Methylomagnum ishizawai: one gene and its partner. The protein of the gene in region 2 purifies or fractionates together with the protein of the main gene of each other region. This does not show direct contact. Links are inferred from orthologs where the notes say so. Each region holds a gene or a part of one and is shown on either strand. Other genes may lie near its edges. The genes, in order: K5658_RS20665 and K5658_RS19275.

Region 1 (3,050 bases), 300 kb from region 2 along the record:
GTCGCCCCGCTGTATGGCGGGATGGACTTGAAGAAATATTTCTGATCCGTTCGGCGTCGGGGCTGTCTTCGGCACGGGTTCCCAAGCGGGGCTTGGAAACCCGCCCCAGGGCGGATAGCCCCGGATTGCACTGCGTTCCGTCCGGGCGGCGGGCTAGAATAGCCGCCCTTTTCCCTCCGTATCCCACGCCCATGAAAACACCCCGCATCGGATTCGTCAGCCTCGGTTGCCCCAAAGCCCTGGTCGATAGCGAACGCATCCTCACCCAGCTCCGCGCCGAGGGCTACGAGCTTTCGCCCACCTATCAAGACGCCGACCTGGTGGTGGTCAATACCTGCGGTTTCATCGACGCCGCCGTCGAGGAATCCTTGGACGCCATCGGCGAAGCCCTGGCCGAGAACGGCAAGGTCATCGTCACCGGCTGCCTGGGCGAGCGGGCCGACGAAATCCGCGCCCGCCATCCGCAAGTCCTCGGCATCACCGGAGCCCATGCCTACGAGGCCGTGGTCGGGACCGTGCATGAGCATCTGCCGCCGCCGCACCCTCCCTTCGTCGATCTGGTGCCGCCGGAGGGCATCAAGCTCACCCCGCGCCATTACGCCTATCTCAAGATTTCCGAAGGCTGCAACCACCGCTGCTCGTTCTGCATCATCCCGTCATTGCGCGGCGATCTGGCCAGCCGCCCCATCGGCGAGGTGATGGGCGAGGCCGAACGCCTGGTCGCCGCCGGGGTGAAGGAATTGCTGGTGGTGTCGCAGGACACCAGCGCCTATGGCGTCGATCTGAAATACCGCACCGACTTCTGGGGCGGCAAGCCGCTCAAGACCCGCTTCCACGATCTCGCCCAGGCGCTGGGTGGATTGGGCGTGTGGGTGCGGCTGCATTATGTCTACCCTTACCCGCATGTGGACGAGGTGATTCCGCTGATGGCCGAGGGGAAAATCCTGCCCTATCTGGATATCCCGTTCCAGCACGCCAACCCGCGTATCCTCAGGCTGATGAAACGCCCGGCGGCGGCGGAAGATGTGCTGATGCGGATCGAGCGCTGGCGCGGCCTGTGCCCGGACCTGAGCTTGCGTAGCACTTTCATCGTCGGCTTTCCCGGCGAGACCGAGGAGGAATTCGAGGAATTGCTGGATTTCCTGGAGGAAGCCCAACTCGACCGGGTGGGCGGCTTCGCCTATTCGCCGGTGGAGGGGGCCGCCGCCAACACCTTGCCCGACCCGGTGCCGGAAGCGGTCAAGCAGGACCGGCTGGCCCGCTTCATGGAAGTGCAGGAGCGCATCAGCGCCGAGCGCCTACAGCAAAGGGTCGGGGGCCGGGAAACCGTGTTGATCGACGAGGTGGTGGAAGAAGGCGCGGTCGCCCGCAGCCGGGCCGACGCGCCGGAAATCGATGGGCAGGTGTTCATCGATGGCGCGACCCAGCTCAAGGTCGGCGAATTCGTCGAGGTGGTGATCGAGGAGGCCGACGAACACGATATGTGGGCGCATCTCGACGGCTAGGGCGGCGGCGGACGGCCCGGGGGCCGTCCATGCGGGCGGGCTCAGTGGTGATGGCCACCGGCACCATGGACATGGCCATGGTCGAGTTCTTCGGCGGTGGCGTCGCGGATGTCGGTGACTTCCACATCGAAGGTGAGGGCGATGCCGGCCATGGGATGGTTGCCATCCAGGATGACCTCGTCCTCGTCCACGCCGAGGACGGTCAGGAGTTGCAGTCCTTCCGGGGATTGGGCCTGGAACTGCATCCCCGGCAGGATTTCATCGACGCCCTGGAACGCGCTCTTCGGCACCGATTGCACCAGGTCGTCGTCGCGGAGGCCATAGGCATTCTCGGGCGCGATGGTGATCTTGAAGGTGTCGCCGACCACACGGTCGGTCAGGGCGTCTTCCAGGCCCGGAATGATGTTCCCCGCGCCATGCAGATAGGCCAAGGGGCCGTGGTCGCGGGAGGAATCGAGGACTTCGCCCTCGTCGTTGGTCAGGGTGTAGTGGATATGCACCACCTTTTGGGTCGCGATCCGCATGGGAAATTCCTTGATTTGAAAGTTAAAATTTCATCATAACGGGTTTTCCCCCGGCTAAACAGCGTTTTCCCGTGACGGGAAGCGGTTTTCAGGCCAGGAAATGGGTATCGGACCGGGATTCGCGCCGGGGCGGGGCCGGGGCGGGTTCGGTATAGACCCGATAGAGGAAATAACCCATCAGCACGGTGAGCAACCCGCATTTCAGGCGCAATAAGAGGCCCAAATACGCGATCCAATGCGGATGGGTGTGCAGGAAATGGTTGATCGACTCGAACCCGTTTTCGATCATGGCGCTATCCTCCCAAGATGAGGCGGTCTGTCCAGGCTTGGCGCCTCCCCTGGGCCGGGATTATCCGGGGGGGCGGCCACCGTTGGTTCCAAAGATGCGTTGAGCGGGTCGGCGGGCTAGGGTAATATGCCCCCTTCCTGCCGTTCCCACCAGCGCGTTACTCCTCTGGCAATCATCGACTTCGTCAAAAAGCTGTTCAGCCCCCCGCCACCGCCGCGACCCGAGCCGGAACCCCAGCCCGTGGCGCCGACCTGGCCCAGGGTCTATCCGCGTCCCGAGCATATCATCTCGCGCAGCCATATCAGCGACAACGCGCTCAAGGTCTTGGGCCGTTTGCGCCAATCCGGCTATCAAGCCTATCTGGTGGGCGGTTGCGTGCGCGACTTGCTGCTGGGGCGCGAACCCAAGGATTTCGACGTGGTGACCGACGCCCGGCCCGAGGAAGTGCGCGAGGTGTTCCGCAATTGCCGCTTGGTGGGGCGTAGGTTCCGGCTGGCCCATGTCTATTTCGGCGACGAGATCGTCGAGGTGGCGACCTTCCGCAGCAGGAGCGGCGAGGATTCCCAAGGCGCCCATGTCCACGCCAATGGCCGCATCCTCCGCGACAACGCCTACGGCAACATCGAGGACGACGCCTTCCGCCGCGATTTCACCGTCAACGCCCTGTATTACAACATCGAGGATTTCTCGGTGGTCGATTATGTCGGCGGCATGGACGACCACAAGGCCGCC
Region 2 (3,243 bases):
GTTCTTCTTCGTCGTGGCCTTGGCGGTCCTGATCGCCTTCCATGAATTCGGCCATTTCTGGGCAGCCCGCCGCCTCGGCGTCAAGGTCACCCGGTTTTCGTTGGGCTTCGGCAAGCCGCTGTGGGCCTACCAAAAATCCCCGGACGACACCGAATTCGTGGTCTGCGCCCTGCCTTTGGGCGGATATGTCAAGATGATCGACGAACGCGAGGGCGCGGTCGCTCCCGAAGACCTGCCCTTCGCCTTCAACCGCCAACCCCTATGGAAGCGGGCGGGCATCGTGGTGGCGGGGCCGGTGTTCAACCTGCTGTTGGCGGTCCTGATCTACTGGGGCGTGTTCATGCTGGGCGAGACCGGCCTCAGGCCGGTGCTGGGTCCGGTGGCGGCGGAAACCCTGGCCGGACAGGCCGGGTTCCGCGAAGGCGATGAAATCGTCGCGGTGAAGGGCGATCCCACCCCGACCTGGAATGTCGCCCTCGCCGCCGTGGTCGAAACCGCCGTCGAGGAGGAGCCGATCCAGGTCGAGGTCAAGGGCGCGGACGGGGCCGCCCGCGTCCTGGTGTTGAGGATTCCCCAGGAGGTGGCGCAGGAACCCGAGCAGCTTTATCAGAAACTCGGCTTCCGCCCCCACGAACCCGCCTTGCCGCCGGTCATCGACCGGGTCGAACCCGGCAGCGCCGCCGAAGCCGGCCAACTCAAGCCCGGCGACTTGATCGTCAGCGCCGACGGCACGGCGATCAAGACCTGGAAGGAATGGGTCGAATTCGTCCGCACCCACCCGGATGTGGCGATCCGCACCGTCGTCGAGCGCGGCGGCGTCCGCCTCGATCTCGGCATCAAACCCAAAGGCGTGGATTCCCCCGAAGGCCGGGTGGGCCGGATCGGCGCGGCGGTCAGGATGCCGGAGGACATGGAACAGTCGTTGCGGGCCGAATACCGGCTCGGCTTGTTCCCGGCCCTGGGCGCGGCCATCGACAAGACCTATGGCTACGCCGCCTTGACCTTGAAGATGATCGGACGCATGGTGGTCGGCAAGGCCAAGGTCGACAACCTCAGCGGTCCCATCAGCATCGCCCAGTACGCCGGGCAATCGGCCAGCGTCGGCTTCGGCCAATTCCTGAAATTCCTCGCCATCGTCAGCATCAGCCTCGGGGTGTTGAACCTGTTGCCGATCCCGGTGCTGGACGGCGGGCATCTCCTGTTCTATTTGATCGAAGGGGTCAAGGGCAGCCCGGTATCCGACCGGACCTTGGCGTATTGCCAGCAGGTCGGGATGTTCATCTTGCTGTGCTTGATGGTATTGGCGTTCTTCCTCGATATTGAGCGCCTGTTTAACTGACCGGGTTTTCCTAATTGTTTGGAGTTGCCATGAAGAGAATCATAAGCGCCGCCTTGCTGGGGTTGGGATGGATGTTGTCCGGCGCGGCCCAGGCCGATGCCAAGGCGGTCGAGGAGGCATTGAAACAGAACCTGCCCACGCTCAAGCCGGATTCGGTCCAGCCTTCGCCGATACCGGGCCTGTACGAAGTGATGATGGGGGCGAAGCTGTTCTATGTGTCGGAGGATGGGCGCTATCTGATCCAAGGCTCGATGGTCGATGTCAAGGACCGCAAGGATTTGACCGAGGCCAAGCTGGCCGGGGCGCGGCTCAGTTCGCTGGACAAGATGGGCGTGGGCCAGATGATCGTGTTCAAGCCCAAGACCACCAAGCATGTGGCCTATGTCTTCACCGATATCGACTGCGGCTATTGCCGGAAGCTGCATTCCGAGATCGACCAATACCTCGCCCAGGGCATCGAAATCCGCTACCTGTTCTTCCCGCGCAGCGGCCCCAACACCGATTCCTATTTCAAGGCGGTATCGGTGTGGTGCGCCAAGGACCGCAACGCCGCCTTCACCAAGGCCAAGAAGGGCGACACCCCCGAGCGTAAGGACTGCGACAACCCGGTGGATGAGCAGCTGGCCCTGGGCAATGCCTTCGGAGCCAACGGCACGCCGATGATCGTGACCGAGAAGGGCGATATCCTGCCGGGGTATGTACCGGCGGCGCAGTTGGCCAAGATCATGGAGCAGCAGGCGGCGGACCCGCCAGAACCGCAGGCCGCCGCCAAGAAATAACCGGCGGCGGTTTCCCGGATAACGGACGGGGCGGATAGGCTTGGCCTATCCGCCCCGTTCGCGTTTGTGGGCGACGGGTGTTATCCCTCCGCCAGCTGCTTCAACGCGAACAACACCTCCAAAGCCTGCTTGGGGCTGAGTTCGTCCGGTTCGATCTCCTTCAGCCTTTCCAGCGCCGGATGCGGCGCGGCTTCGGCGAACAGGTCCATTTGCCGGGAGTCGCGGCCCTTGGCCTTGGGCTTCTCGGCCTGGGCGTGCTGTTCCAGCGCGGCCAGTTTCTCCCGCGCCTTCTTCACCACCGTCTTCGGCACCCCGGCCAGCGCCGCCACTTGCAGCCCATAGCTCTGGTTGGCGGGGCCGTCCTTGACCGCGTGCAGGAACACCACGCCGTCCTTATGCTCCACCGCGTCGAGGTGGATGTTATAGACCGCCGGGCATTCGTCGGGCAGGGCGATCAGCTCGAAATAATGGGTGGCGAACAGGGTGAACGCCTTGATTTCCCGCGCCAGATGCTCGGCGGCGGCCCAGGCCAGCGACAGCCCGTCGAAGGTGCTGGTGCCGCGGCCGATTTCGTCCATCAGTACCAAACTGGCGGGCGTGGCGTGGTGCAGGATATGGGCGGTTTCGGTCATCTCCACCATGAAGGTCGAGCGCCCGCTGGCGAGGTCGTCGGAGGCGCCGATGCGGGTGAAGATGCGGTCGAAGGGGCCGATGATGGCGCTTTCGGCGGGGACGTAGCTGCCGATGTGGGCCATCAGCACGATCAGCGCGGCTTGCCGCATGGCCGTGCTTTTGCCTCCCATATTGGGCCCGGTGATGATGAGCATCCGACGCTCGGGTGATAACTCCAGATCGTTCGGCACGAACGGCGCGTCCAGCACGCTTTCCACCACCGGATGACGTCCGGCCACCACCCGCAGCCCCGGTTCCGCGCTCATCGTTGGTTTGCAAAAGCCCAAGGCGTCGGCCCGTTCCGCCAGATTCGCCAGCACGTCCAATTCCGCCAGGCCCGCCGCGCATTCCCGCAGCGCCTCCAAGCGGGTGCCGAGTTGCTCCAACAATTCGTCGTACAGGGCTTTCTCGAAGGCCAGGGCGCGTTCGCGGGCGCTCAACACCTTGTCCTCG

The links.
Region 1: the proteins of K5658_RS19275 (region 2) and K5658_RS20665 purify together in Escherichia coli (affinity purification with mass spectrometry, with the first as the bait; 2 studies listed by BioGRID). This does not show direct contact. The link is inferred for Methylomagnum ishizawai from one-to-one orthologs.

Annotation. Positions count from the first base shown.
Region 1 is NZ_AP019783.1:4,573,430-4,576,479, forward strand. What follows is about bases 289-3,020. They hold K5658_RS20665 (FKBP-type peptidyl-prolyl cis-trans isomerase), read right to left. Parts: upstream 2,030-3,020; coding sequence 1,547-2,029; downstream 289-1,546. Other genes in these bases: rimO (30S ribosomal protein S12 methylthiotransferase RimO), read left to right, coding at 289-1,505; K5658_RS20670 (hypothetical protein), read right to left, coding at 2,118-2,318; pcnB (polynucleotide adenylyltransferase PcnB), read left to right, coding at 2,445-3,020. Also shown: protein-methionine-sulfoxide reductase catalytic subunit MsrP, read left to right, coding at 1-45; more of rimO, read left to right, coding at 192-288; more of pcnB, read left to right, coding at 3,021-3,050. UniProt on the Escherichia coli protein: Folding helper with both chaperone and peptidyl-prolyl cis-trans isomerase (PPIase) activities. Chaperone activity prevents aggregation of unfolded or partially folded proteins and promotes their correct folding.
Region 2 is NZ_AP019783.1:4,276,279-4,279,521, reverse strand. What follows is about bases 319-3,243. They hold K5658_RS19275 (DsbC family protein), read left to right. Parts: upstream 319-1,368; coding sequence 1,369-2,118; downstream 2,119-3,243. Other genes in these bases: mutS (DNA mismatch repair protein MutS), read right to left, coding at 2,199-3,243; rseP (RIP metalloprotease RseP), read left to right, coding at 319-1,339. Also shown: more of rseP, read left to right, coding at 1-318. UniProt on the Escherichia coli protein: Acts as a disulfide isomerase, interacting with incorrectly folded proteins to correct non-native disulfide bonds.